2 regions of the Cytobacillus sp. BC1816 genome follow, and region 2 is predicted to be linked to the other one. Evidence: riboswitches for the same ligand, from Rfam matches in the RefSeq annotation. Region 2 holds a riboswitch; the other holds the start of a gene.

Region 1 (7,219 bases), 1.6 Mb from region 2:
ATTCCCGGTGCTGTCAATGTGCCGCTTTTCACTAATGAAGAACGTGTGGAAATCGGAACACTATATAAAAAAGAAGGATCTGATGCGGCTAAGTGGAGAGCGATGGAAATCGTTTCACCTAAAATTCCGTCCATGATGCAAAAAATCAGAGACCTGAAAGATGATGGCTTCCAGCCTGTCATATACTGCTGGCGCGGCGGCATGCGCAGTAAAGCGGTCACTACTTTTATCACATATGCCGGTATTTCAATCCCTCGTTTAACTGGGGGCTATAGAGCTTACCGTCAATATATACTTGAAAACACAGCAGACTTAATTCCTGAAAAAGCAGTTGTTCTGCACGGAATGACCGGCGTCGGGAAAACGGATGTGCTGAAGGTGTTAAGCGAAAAAGGATATCCTGTTATTGATCTTGAAGAAATGGCAGGACATCGCGGATCGATCTTCGGCTCTTTTGGCATGGGGGACGGCAGCACACAAAAAACATTTGATGCACTATTGTATCAAGCCCTTTCAGAGGTTAAAGGTTCCCCATTTATTATTATGGAAGCTGAAAGCAAACGAATAGGCAAGGTTGTTCAGCCGGACGAGCTGCTTGATACAAAAAAAACCGGTATTCACATTGATATGTTCGCAAGCATGGATTCCCGTGTGCAGCGTATCCTCCGGGACTATGTTGAACCTTATCACAAAGAATACTGGTTCAAGCCGAAAGTTGATGAGAGCCTTGTGTTTATCAAGAAACGTCTGAAAGATACTGAAATCCGCGAGCAGCTGGATCAATCAGTTGAAGCAGAAAACTACGAGCTATTTATCAAACTCTTATTAGAAAACTATTACGATCCGCGCTATGCCTTTAAACAGCATGAATATGAAGGCCAATTCCACCATGTGAATGCGGATGATGTGGAAGCAGCTGCACAACAAATTATTGACATTATTGAAAAGCAAAATGCTCCCGTCCTCTGACGCGGAGCATTACTTTTTGCGAGCGACAAAAGATATATTTTTATAAAACATAGATAACTAACTATTTAATTCGGTTAACACTGTGGTATGATGATAATAATATTGAACAAATCGTTCTTAATATGGAACTCTATATATGATATAATCCTATTACATACAAAATAAGGTGTGTGGTATACGATGATCGGTGATCGTGTAAAAAAACTTCGCCAGGAAAAGAAAATGTCCTTATCCGAGCTTGCGGACCAGGCCGGTGTGGCAAAATCGTATCTAAGTTCGCTTGAGCGCAATCTGCAAACCAACCCATCGATTCAATTTCTTGAAAAAATTGCGGGTGTGTTGAATGTTCCTTTGGACCATCTAATCAACGAGCAAATCAATAAGGACGAGCTTGACAGTGAATGGATGAAGATCGTGAAGGAAGCTATGGAGTCTGGGGTTTCGAAGGAGCAGTTTCGGGAGTTTTTGGATTTTAATAAGTGGAGAAGCGGACAAAAATCATAGACGCAATGAGCCTGAATGTACAGGCTTATTTTTTTTGGAAAATAAGGATCTTTTCTCATAGGTGTTGTTTTTGCTTATTATTCTGCCCGTTGATTCCGCTACCGGAACTTGCTTTCCGCGAGGAGGAACAGGAGCCTCCTCGGCTTTGCCTGCGGGGTCTCCCGCTCCCTCTCCTCCCCCAGGAGTCAAGTCCCCTCCGCTCCAATCAACTCAGTAAATTTAATCAAGTTATTAAAAAGCAACAAACTTTACGAAAACAGCCAAAATAAAAAGCATTTCCGTATATAGAGATACCTCTAACAGAAATACTTAGCCATACCAAATATTAAGCTTCGATCAGAAGCTCTTTGGCTTTGTTATTATGTAAAAACTCTCTAATTTCTTCCTTTTGCAGGCCTAAGTTCTTTGCTTCCATAATTAACTGCAGCCACTCCAAATCAATTCCTTCGACCTTTACATTTTCCTCTGTCAAAATTCTTCCCCCCAGGATACATATCGTATTCCAGGCAACCCAGCCATCTTAGTATTTTTCAATACCTTAGACCCGTGACTTTGCGTCCTCATCTTTCAATGAGTTTGCCTTTTTCTGCGCCTATCGGCTCAAAGAAATATTTTCCATAGATGTATTCTACTATGGGCGTATTGCTAACGTTGTCAGATTTTGTATTCATTGTTAATTATTTTAATATTAAATTTTTTTATTTTCGACAAAGCCCTAAATACTGTAGTTGTTTTAGATTACCATTACCCTCACCTTTTAAAGGAAGTTGTTGTTAATGGTCGAATTCTTTTTTGAGTAGTAGGAAAGTCCGATTCTTTTTCTGTAGTTTTTGCTGATTTGTATTATTGAATAGGTGTGCGGAGTTTTGCTTTTATAAAAGGCCGTGTGGACTGGTTCAAGGGTCATAGCATCCTGAAAGATTTCATTCGTTAAATCAGTTCCGCAAATCGGGCATAGCCAGCCATCCGATTCACTGCTGCTATATGAAGGTTTGTGGCATTTATGGCAGTTCTTTCGGTACATTTACAGCCTCCTCATTTGACTAAGAATAGTATATTTACTCAATCGGTTCTCAAAGATAGAGCTTCATAAATCCATAAAACATGAAGTACTAATATTAATGAATAAAGATAAGCTGCACCTTTTGCCAATACCTTTACTTTAGTTTCTGGCGGAAACTTAATCGAACTTGAAAGCAGGATTAAAAAGCCTGAAAGAACAGCTTTATTAGAAAGAAATAATTATAGGGGTTCTATAGTATATAGAAAATTGGCAGAATTTTTTTCTTAAGTTCCCCGCTTAAGGAGTAGCTTTTTGATTATATTCATTAACTGCTTAGATAAGTTCTAAACGCGAATAAAAATTAAGGCCTTATAGAATCAGTTCCTCAGGCCTTAATCTAATGTTCACTCCGCATCCTTCTATAACGCCATAACAAAATAACGCTTCCGGCACCTAAAAATAGTGCACCGATTAGTAATAAATTATAATTATTTGTTGCGGTATTGGGGAGCTTGTTAACTTTCTCTGGGATTACAGTTGCATCAGTGGATGGTGGCGAATTAATAGTTCCCCCTCCAGAATCATTATTATCACCTGAGCCGGGAGTCTCATTGTCAGTTTCAGTGTCACCTGTTGCCTCGGCAAGAAAAATGATTTCAACCTCTGCGGATGAGTTTTGAAATTCATTCCCCAAATGCTCTGGCATTGTTACTTGGAAAAATAGGGTTTCATCTGTTCCCTTCGCTAATTCTCTGGGAGTGAAACCTTTAAAATCTTTAAGTTTTCCTTCGTAAAGCATCTTTGTATCTTTCTTAACCTCAAGCTCTAATTCCTCAAAAAGTCTTTTAATAGACTTCGATTTTCCAATGTTAGAAGTATATTTAAAATCCTGTTTACCATCATTTTTTATGGTTATATTTCGGGGCATCCAGTCCCCTGGTTTTAAATTTTCTACTTTAAATAGATATCTATTTGAGTCTTCTAAGTTCGTATTAATATCAATTTCCTTATCTACTGCTATTGCAGTTTCGTTTCCAAAAACCATTAAGAAAAGAAAAATATATATAATAAATTTTACAGGTTTTGCCAGCAAACTTTTAACTTTCATGGCATTCCCTCACAACGATATATTTAACAAAAGGCGGGAAACTACTTCCCACCCTTTGGTTTGAAAACCTATTATCTTGCAACACCAGCGCCTTGCTTACCATCAAATGTCCATTTCAGTTCTAAAGAATCCCCTTGGAATTCGTTTTGATCAGCATTGTTTTCTACAAACTCATATTGTACATAAAGAGTATCAGAAGTACCTGCTGCTAAATTTCCTCCATTTTCTGCAAACCAACCACTCCAGAAGTTTCCAGCAATAACATCAGGGCTTGCATTTTTCAGATCATAAAGTGTAGTTGACCAGATTGGCGCGTCTAATTTATCAGCATTAATTAAGAAATTAACACGAATATGTTTCCCAAGATCATCCCCATTATTTCCATTTGCGTCATTAACTTTATAATCAGTCATTAAATCAATTGTAGCTATATCCAAGCTGCCACCATTAACTAGTTGGAATGAACGGAGCATAGTATCTCCAGGTTTAATATTATTCACATCAATAATGGTTGTTGGATTTACACTTAAATCCAATGTTCCAGCTGCAAATTTAGCAGTAGCTTCTGCACTGTCACTAAAGTATGCAAATGTTCCCCCACCAACTAATGAAATTCCTAATGCGGCTGATGCAATTCCCATACCTAACTTTTTCTTAAGATTCATAATAAAGCTTCCTCCTCTTACCCCTTTTTGGGTATGTATAATTTTATATATTGACCCCTGCATAACTACAGGGAGTGCAACCAAGTTAAGCTGTTTTTTCTTCTGAATCCGTTTTACTGCTTTTAGGGTCAATTTCTCTAATAGCCTGGAAGATGCTGAATGCTGCATATCCTAGGAGTAATAATCCCGGGCCAATAAGCAAAATCGCACTTCCCTCTTTCGATTGAGCAAAATCTATAAAATATCCCACATAAGGAATAGTGAAGCCGGTATAAATAGCTCTTACATTCTCAGATAGCACAGGTTCCATGTCTGCAGTCTTGTTGTTATCTCCCTTTGTTTCATACAGGACATGATCTCCGCTGCTGCTGACACCGATTATTCGGTGAGTAATTAATTTTTCTTCGCTTGCCTGAAATGTAATGACATCATCTTTCTTAAGAGACTTGCTTTCTTCCGAGCTAAGCGGCTTTACTGCAATAACAGAACCAGTTTGGAAGGCAGGCTCCATAGAGCCTGATAACACTGTCTTCAGCTGATATCCAAAGGCCTGCGGTTCTCCTCCTGATGCTTTGGAGGAGACCACTAGGATGGCCATCAAAATTAAATTAATGAATAGAACCGCAGTTATAATGTTGCTTATAACTTTCAATGCTTTTTTCAAGCTATTCACCTGCCTCGTCTGTGCTTTTTTCAGAATTAACCGGAGCTTCCGAAGCCTTAACCTTGCTATCTTCCGGCTTTGTTTCTTCTATTGGTTTCTCTTGTGGCTTTTCTTCAACTTTAGACTGTTCTACTTTCTCCTCTTCTTTCGGTTCTTCTGCTGGCTTTTGCTCTGGATTCTCTTGAGGTTTATCTTTTGTTGGTTCGGCTGCTTCTTTGCCAGTTTCCTCTGTCTTATTGCTTACTTGTTCCTTGGCAGCCTCTTCTGTTACATCTGCTTTTTGTTCCGTTTTTTCTTCTTCCACGATGGAAGCTTCACCTGATTCTAAAGTAACTTTTATCTCTTCACTCCATAGTTCCCCATTTCCAGGGTGGTCTTTGTGCTGATAAGCTTTAAACATATATGAACCACTTTTTTGAGGAATAAAGGATAATTCTACTTTTTGGCTCTCTTTAATAGGGTCAAAAGCTATTACTCCTGCAATAGACTCGCCTTTTTTGGCATTGTCATTCTCGCTGTAGTAAATTTCATATCTTCCAGCTGACTTCATATCGGAACCAGTATTTTGGATGGTTGCATATACCTTCTGTCCATCATATTTTTGTCCAATGAATTTTAGAGAGCTGCAATCCCATTCACCATGCTTCTCACCTTTAGAACACCCAGGCTCTTCTGTCTCCCAGGTACCGGCTTGAATGATCCCAGTTACTGCATCCCTATCACTAAAATAAGCATTCGTCTGGCCAGTCAGAGTTGCCGACATCCCAATAAGCAGATACCAGGCAGCCACAAACTTAAATGCAAGCAATAGGATTTTATTTTTCTTCCCAAATTTCCTAGTTCGTTTGTATCGTATAAGAACCCCCTCCTAGTGAGTTGATGTTCTTTGGATTTATCCACTTCGTTCTTTTTATCGAACCGATAAGTCGAGTATAGTTCATCCGTCTTATTTTGAAAAATTCCAAATTCAGCCGTTTTTTCGTTTTAAAGAACACTTTTCGTTCTTTTTCTAAGAATATCTCGAGAATTCTCATTATTTTGTATTTTTTATTGAACAATTTGTTCGTTATAATGAAAATATCTTATATTTTATGATAAGGGAGTATTATGCCTATGATAGGTGGCCGGATTAAAACCTTAAGAATTAAGAAGGGATACTCAATTAATGAGCTTTCTGACAAAGCGGAGGTATCCAAATCGTATTTGAGCTACATTGAGAGAGGCATACAGGAGAATCCTTCATTGCAGGTTTTATCGCGAATCGCCAGGACACTGGATGCTAATCTTGAGGATCTGCTGGAAGAGAACAAAGATGAAATTACCGACTTGTCTAAGCTGGATGAGGAATGGGTTTCCCTTGTCAAAGAAGCTATTAGACAGGGAATCACGAAAGAGGACTTTGCCTATTATCTGGAGTTCATTAAATTTAAGAAGATGAAGGGAGGTAAAGCATAATTGAAGGTCAGAGGCCGTTTGCTGATTATTGCTGCCTCCTTCCTTATCCTAATCGGAGGCGGATTGGTCCTTTTCTCGCTGCAGGAACTGTATGCTCAGGAGAAAAAAACCAATGATTCCTTAGCCCAGGCACAAGAAAGAATTCAAAGAGAAGTGAACAAAGAAAGCAAAAGTGTTCTCCAAACAGAACACCCAATTGATGTTTCCTTCGAGCAGGGTGAAGCCATTGGCATTTTAAAGATCCCCCGCTTGAAAGCTGAACTCCCGATTATAGAAGGAACAGATGAGGATGAGCTGGATAAAGGGGTCGGTCATTACTCCACAACTTTATTTCCAGGGCAGCCTGATCAGATTTTATTATCAGGGCACCGAGATACGGTATTTCGCAGCCTCGGCGAACTGGAAATCGGGGATATTTTTCAAGTCAGCATGCCATATGGTGAGTTTACTTACGTAATTACAGATTCAAAGATTGTAGATGCGGATGATACCACCGTGATCCGTTCTACCGCTCCCGAAGAAATCCTTACCGTTTCCACCTGCTATCCATTCTCTTATGTGGGCAATGCCCCCTCCCGGTACATCCTGAATGCCAAAAGAACTCAAAATTAAGAGGCACTTCCAAAGGAAAGTGCCCTTTTTACTGCATATAGACAAACACCCTTCCCCCATGTAAAAACCTGTACATATCCTTTACTATATGGGTTTCCAGAAGGGACAGATCCTAATAATCAATTTCTTAAGATTACTATTATATTTAGACATTATCATCACAGCTATCATTCTATCAGTATAAAAAGCCAGACTCTTTGAGTCTGGCTTTCTCTTTACTTATTCAAGCTAACAGCAAT
Region 2 (7,219 bases):
AATCCAAGGTAATCATTCTTTCCATCCATGATGATGAGAATTATGTAACGCACGCACTTAAGACAGGTGCAAGCGGATACCTTTTAAAAGAAATGGATGCAGATGCATTAGTCGAGGCTGTAAAGGTTGTTGCTGATGGAGGATCTTACTTACATCCGAAGGTGACACACAACCTGGTAAATGAGTACCGCAGACTTGCAGCAGAAGGTACAGGGACCACATCTTATTCACAGGTGGAAATCCGCCGTCCTCTGCACTTGCTGACACGCCGTGAATGCGAAGTGCTTCAGCTCCTTGCAGATGGCAAAAGCAACCGCGGAATTGGGGAAGCTTTATACATAAGTGAAAAAACAGTAAAGAACCATGTGAGCAATATCCTGCAAAAAATGAATGTAAATGACCGTACTCAGGCAGTCGTTGTAGCGATCAAAAATGGCTGGGTAGAGGTACGGTAATTTATTAAGAGAAAAAGTCCTTTTTTATAGGGGCTTTTTTTTATATTTTTACCTGTTCTTAACAAGCTTTTAAATTTCCTCATTACTTGCAATATATGGTTTACCTCTATTCTTTATTGTTCAAAAGAAATTTACTTATTTATATTAATGATAACGGAAAGACCAGGTGAATTAAAGGTATTTATACACTTTTTTTGAAATATTAACCAAAAAATAAACACGCAAGAAGTTACCACCTCTGCGTGTTTATTTTATAAGTGCGGCTGCAGCTGTTTGAAAGATAGGTTTTGTATTGGAGGATCTCTTTTTTGCTTGATTCACTAAATAAACAAGCTTCTCGATTTCCTTTGGAGGCAAACTGTCTATGAGCCAGGAAGCAAGTTCAGGCCCGCTAATTGAATGGTCAATATTTGGAACTTTAATGTGTTTATATTTACCCAATTCATTATTAAGCATTTGATGAAGAGTATCTAAGCTGTATTTATTAGATTCGGTAGTATTCGTGGAATAAGTGCTTTTAATCAATGTGTTACAGCTCCTTTACAAAATAAAGACACAAGGAGCATTTTATCATACACATGAGAAGGATTTTAAGGTAAAAAATTACCAAGTCTTAAAAGTAGGCATAATGGGGCATAGGATTATTTACTTCCCAACTTTATAACTTAATGCATTTTCCCCCGTTATCATATAAAATGGAACATACAGTAGAGAAAAAAGATAAGGATGGTACCTCTATTTATGAAAACGGCTGTTGTAACGGATAGTACAGCATACATTCCTAAGGATTTAAGAGAAAAGTTAAATATACATATGATACCGTTGAGTGTTATTTTTGGCAGTGAGACCTATCAGGAAGAAGTAGAAATTACGGCTGCAGACTTTTATGAAGAAGTGAAGCATAAAGATCTTCCGACCACTTCACAGCCGCCGGTGGGCGAGTTTGCCGAGCTGTTTGAGAAATTATCAAAAGAGTATGATGCGGTGATTTCGATTCATTTGTCGAGCGGCATTAGCGGGACGTTCCAGGGGGCAGTTACTGCTGGGAGCATGGTGGAGGATATTCAGGTTTTCCCGTTTGACTCCGAAATCAGCTGTATGGTGCAGGGGTTTTATGTGATTGAAGCCGCTGAACTGGCTGCTGCCGGTAAGAATCCACAGGAAATCGTTGAGCGCCTTCAGGAGATGAAGAAGAGCATTCGGGCTTATTTCATGGTGGATGATTTATCGCATCTTCAGCGCGGGGGACGTTTATCCAGTGCACAGGCACTTATTGGAAGCCTGCTGCAGGTGAAGCCGCTGCTCCATTTTGAGGATAAGAAAATTGTTCCGTTTGAAAAGATTCGCACGCGCAAAAAAGCGATGAAGCGGATGGTCGATCTTTTCTGGGAAGATGTGAAAAGCGGGGAGCCGTACCAGGCGGTTATTATTCATGCCAATCGTGAAGAAGAAGCGCGCGAGTGGAAGGCTGAGCTTGAAGCGGAATATCCGAATGTTGAGTTTATGATCAGTTACTTTGGGCCGGTCATTGGAACCCATCTAGGTGAAGGTGCTATGGGATTTGGCTGGGTGAAGAAGTAAGTTGTGTTTTGGTGCGCCATTCTTGGGATGGCGCAGATTTTTTTGGAAGGGGTGATGCGAATGTAGGGATTTTGCAAATAGTATCAGGGATCTTGCAAAAAGAAGGTTTGATTCTGCAAATAACTGGTCCAAATCTGCAAAAAAATTCGTGAATTTGCAAATAAAACCGCAAAACTTGCAAAGAAATTAGCATTGAGGTGATCCGTTTGAGATTTAATCGAAAAATGACCCCATATTTATATGATTTTCCTCCAGAAAGCCTCCCGATATCATCCATTGACACCATTCCAAAGCCGCCATTGAACGAAAACTATTCATATAACAAAGAACTCCTGCAAATCCTCCACGGAAAACAGCTTCTATTCGAAAACCTTCCGTATTCAATTGAAGAAATCCATCAGCACTTTGAAAATGGCTATATTTCTTACCGAAAAGGAATAACTAAGACCAAAATCAAGACAGTTTGTGCCAGGTGCGGCAATAAAGAGCGTTCACTGTTCGCCAGTTTTTCCTGTGCCCGATGCGGTGAGAAAGAATGTACTTACTGCCGGAAATGCATCATGATGGGGCGGGTTAGTGAGTGCACTCCTCTGATTGGATGGTGCGGTCCTGCTTCTGTCCGGGATTTAATGGAGAAACCCTTGGAATGGGCAGGCACCCTATCACCCGGACAGCAGGTTGCCTCCGACCAGGTAAAGCAGGCTGTAATCGAAAATAAGGAACTCCTAGTCTGGGCTGTCTGCGGAGCAGGAAAAACAGAAGTTCTATTTGAAGGAATCAATGCAGCACTCGCCTTTGGTAAAAGAGTGTGCATTGCCACCCCGAGAACAGACGTTGTACTGGAGCTTGGTCCGCGGTTTAAAGCAGTCTTCCCCGGTATTCAGGTGGCTGTCCTCTACGGCGGCAGTGAAGACCGCCATATCCAAGCTCCCTTAACTATCGCAACCACGCATCAGCTCCTCCGCTTTTACAAAGCATTTGACACCGTAATCCTTGATGAAGTGGATGCCTTTCCTTATACGGCAGACGAAAGCCTTCAGTATGCTGTCCGCCAGTCCCGCAAAGAAACCTCCTCTATGATCTATTTAACTGCAACCCCCAGTCAAAAATGGCAAAATGAATGCCACAGTGGAAAAAGGAATTTTGTCACTATCCCGGCTAGATATCATCGTCATCCATTGCCTGTACCGTCTTTCAAGTGGTGCGGAAATTGGGAGAAATCACTAAAAAATGACAAACTCCCGTCAGCAGTTAGCCATTGGATCAAAAAGAGGCTCGATAACCAGAAGCAGTGCCTGCTCTTCATTCCGAAAATCGATAAATTGGAAAAAGTCCTCACCATCCTTCGTAAAACTTATCCTAAAATCCAAGTTGTCCACGCGGAAGACCCCGATCGAAAAGATAAAGTCCAAATGATGCGCAATAAAGAGATCACGATGCTCATAACAACGACCATTCTGGAAAGAGGAGTTACCTTCCCTAATATTGATGTTGCAGTACTCGGAGCAGAAGACCGCATCTTCACGGAAAGCGCCCTTGTTCAAATCGCCGGCCGGGTCGGCAGAAGCGCTCAATTTCCAAGCGGTGATATTACCTTTTTCCACTACGGCAAAACCGAAAGCATGGTCAAGGCTCAAAAACAAATCATCAAAATGAACTCTGAGGCCAAAAAGAAAGGACTGATCGATTATTAATTGCTTAATTTGTCATGGAGAAATCATGTCAGCAGTCAGCTGGACAACTCTCTGGTCGCGGCCAAAAGAGAATCATTTATGCCAGACCTGCATCGATAAACTTCCATTTATCAAAGGCGATACTTGCAGTAAATGCAGCCGGCCCTTCAGCATCCAAGATCCTCAATTTAGAAAAGCCGATCTATGTACAGATTGTCTAAGGTGGAATCAGAATCCAGGGTGGTCAGGGATGTTTGAGAAAAATATTTCTATCTTTATGTACGATGACTTCATGAAAGAAACAATAGCCCGATATAAGTTTCGTGGTGATTATATTTTTGCGAAGGCTTTCTCCCCTTTTATGAGGAAAAAGCTGAAAACCGTGGAATTCGACTATCTCGTTCCAATACCTCTCAGTCCTCAAAGGCTTTATGAACGAGGCTTTAATCAGTCTGGTGCACTCATCCATGAGACAGGCTTTACCGTGACGGAACTGCTGCAGCGAATTCACTCAGAAAAGCAATCCAAGAAATCCCGGTTTGACCGAATCCATCTTAATCAGGTTTTTCAGCAGCTAAATCTCAATATCGAAAATAGAAAGATCATCGTGATTGATGATATTTATACAACCGGCTCGACCCTATATCATGCAGCGAAAGTTCTGAAAGAAGGGGGTGCTGCATCAGTATCATCGGTCACATTGGCAAGAGGCTAGCGTTTTGTCAAATTTTACAAAGTTATATTTTTGAAATAGATAGTTATTAGGAAAATAATCCTATGTTAAAATATTCTAACCCAGGGCAAATTTTACGAAAGTAAAAGACGCAAAGCTGCGGGCCTAAAGCAGGTTTCTGCCATGGCAGCCGGGCTGCACAGAAGAAGAACTATTTTCGTTTGCCTTTTTTATTGGAAAGGATGTTTTGAAGTGGACGAAATAAACTCACAGGATGGTGAAAACACCACTAAAGATATGGCTGAATATAGCAGTCAGCAAATGGAATTTACTAAAATAAGAAACAATCTGAACCAGGCTCAGAAGATCGCAAATATTGGAAGCCTGGAGTACGATGTTGAAAACGATAAAGGTTTTTGGTCTGATCAGCTGTTTCGGATTTTTGGCCTAAAACCTCAAAATGGCTTTTTTCCAGACTTCAGAATGTATTTAAGTTATCTTCATCCAGACGACCGTCCGGCTTTTGAAGATCGGTTTCAAAAGCTGCTAAACGAAAAGAATAGTGTGGATTTGATATGCCGGATAATCAGGCAGGATGGAGAGGAACGGTATATTCATCATCGTGCGGACTATTTTTCTGAAGAAAGCGGATCACCGAAAATCATTGCAACGATTCAGGATATAACTGAAAAAAGGCGCATGGAAGAAAAGCTCTATGAAAATGAGCGAAAAATAGGACAAATCTATGAAAATCTTGATGTGGGCATTTATTCCGCAGATTTAATAGAAAGAAAGGTAATTCACTTCTCCAGGGGAGTGGAAGGCATTTTCGGGTACACAGCAAGCGAGCTAATTGACAACTTTGATTTATGGGACGAAGTGATCCATCCCGATGACCTGCGAAGTCTGGAAGCCAACCGGGTAAATCTTATACATGGGAAGAGCATTCGCTGCCAATACCGTATTTTCCATAAATCCGGTGAGCTTAGATGGGTGAATGATCATAGTATCCCCTATTTAGATGAAAGAGGTGAACTTATCCGCGTTGATGGATTTGTAACAGACATTACAGAACAAAAATGGCTTGAAAAGAGAATGAGGCGTATGGCATTTTATGATCATTTGACCGATCTGCCGAACCGCCGGTACTTTGATCAGAAACTCCAAACCCTTATTGAAAACGATGAACACCAGAGATTTGCCATCCTGTTTTTTGACTTGCAGCGCTTAAAACAGATTAATGATACATTTGGACACTCATCAGGAGATGAACTTCTTAGGCTTGTTTCACAAAGAATGAAGGAGAAGCTAAATCCAGTCTGTTTTTCTGCAAGAATTTCCGGTGATCAATTTGCAGTTATTATGGAATATATCCAGGAAAAGGAGGATCCTGCACAATTAGCAGATTCAATTAATGAAATTTTCTCTGAACCATTCCACATCGACAGCTTTGAGCTTAATATTACCCCGTCTATAGGCATTAGTTTATATCCGGATAATGGGAGCACAGCTGATGAATTGGTCAGAAATACGGAATCTTCCCTGTATCACGCCAAGCAGAAAGGGAATAATAGATTCCAGGTTTACCATTCTTCCATGGACATTGAATCTTATAAGCTTTTTACCCTTGAACAGGATATGAGAAAAGCCATTCAAAATGATGAGTTTTTTCTTGAATACCAGCCAAGAGTGGATACGAAGAACGGCAAAATAGTAAGTGCCGAAGCTTTATTAAGGTGGAATCATCCGGAATGGGGCAGAGTTTCGCCGCTGGAGTTTATACCAGTGGCAGAGGAAACTGGTTTAATCATAAATATAGGTGAATACGTGATAAGGAAAGTATGCAGCCAGATTTATTCCTGGAAGGAACGAGGTTTATCGATTGTTCCGATATCTGTAAACATCTCTCCGCTGAGCTTCTTGAAAAGCTGTCTTGTTTCCACGATAAAAAAGGCATTAGATGAGAATCACCTTGATGCATCATTCATTGAAATCGAATTGACGGAATCTTCCCTAATCAGCTATTCCGAAAATGTGATTGCAGTGCTTAAAGAGTTGGGAGAAATGGGCGTGAAAATTGCGCTGGATGACTTTGGGACCGGGTATTCCTCCATCACACAGCTAAAGAATTATAAATTTGATGTTTTAAAGATTGATAAAACGTTTATCCAGGCAATGGATAAAAACGCGGAAGATGCAATCATTACAGCCAATCTGATTCAGCTTGCCCATGGGCTGAATATGAAGGTGGTAGCAGAAGGTGTAGAGACCTTTGAACAGTTCTATTCTTTAAGGAAGAATGATTGTGACCAAATACAGGGGTATCTTTTCAGTAAGCCAATTCCGCCTCCGGCCTTTGAGCAGAAACTGTTAATTGGCACCCTGAAGCCGCAAAATATCAAGGAAGACAATGTATTTAAAGGTTTGCGCAAGTATGTTCGAGTCGAATTTCCCTATCCGCTGGAGGCAGAAATGACCATCTTAGAGCTTAACAGCAAGCCTGTCAAAATGGGCAGCGCGAAAATCCTGATTGAAGATATGAGTGCAGGCGGAGTAAAATTTGTTTCAAAGATGAAACTCCCTGTGAGGAAGGATATCATTCTATTAATTGAAACCAAGCTTTTTGGAGAGGTTCTCTCCTTTACCGGAACGATTGTCCGGAAAGACGAAATATCAGATGCTCTGACTAATTATGGATTTCAATTTATTATCGAAGAGGGACCGAGAGCTGAACTAGCGGGGATGCTTGATACTCTGCAGGTACAGCTAGAGCAAAGCCCTTCCGTTCCAGAATCCCGATTCATAGAAACAGCCAGCAGCCATCTGTACTTCGAATA

The links. A riboswitch is a leader RNA that binds a small molecule or an ion and turns the genes downstream of it on or off. The one in region 2 is predicted to bind cyclic di-GMP.
Region 1: another riboswitch for cyclic di-GMP. It lies ahead of ACR42H_RS05600 (anti-repressor SinI family protein); the one in region 2 lies ahead of ACR42H_RS24220 (EAL domain-containing protein).

The regions. Positions count from the first base shown of each region.
Region 1 covers NZ_CP195611.1:1,046,646-1,053,864, reverse strand. Annotated here, with positions in the region: gene mnmH (tRNA 2-selenouridine(34) synthase MnmH) at 1-969, shown strand, start outside; gene ACR42H_RS05605 (helix-turn-helix domain-containing protein) at 1,150-1,473, shown strand; gene ACR42H_RS05600 (anti-repressor SinI family protein) at 1,799-1,945, opposite strand; cyclic di-GMP riboswitch class I at 1,976-2,064, opposite strand; gene ACR42H_RS05595 (hypothetical protein) at 2,231-2,497, opposite strand; gene ACR42H_RS05590 (LPXTG cell wall anchor domain-containing protein) at 2,874-3,584, opposite strand; gene ACR42H_RS05585 (CalY family protein) at 3,656-4,249, opposite strand; gene sipW (signal peptidase I SipW) at 4,335-4,913, opposite strand; gene tapA (amyloid fiber anchoring/assembly protein TapA) at 4,915-5,769, opposite strand; gene ACR42H_RS05570 (helix-turn-helix domain-containing protein) at 6,027-6,368, shown strand; gene ACR42H_RS05565 (class D sortase) at 6,369-6,980, shown strand; gene ACR42H_RS05560 (pseudouridine-5'-phosphate glycosidase) at 7,196-7,219, opposite strand, start outside.
Region 2 covers NZ_CP195611.1:4,765,481-4,772,699, reverse strand. Annotated here, with positions in the region: gene ACR42H_RS24250 (response regulator) at 1-455, shown strand, start outside; gene ACR42H_RS24245 (hypothetical protein) at 702-980, opposite strand; gene ACR42H_RS24240 (DegV family protein) at 1,197-2,036, shown strand; gene ACR42H_RS24235 (DEAD/DEAH box helicase) at 2,261-3,730, shown strand; partial or broken gene ACR42H_RS24230 (ComF family protein) at 3,756-3,869, shown strand; gene ACR42H_RS24225 (ComF family protein) at 3,960-4,424, shown strand; cyclic di-GMP riboswitch class I at 4,499-4,585, shown strand; gene ACR42H_RS24220 (EAL domain-containing protein) at 4,635-7,219, shown strand, end outside.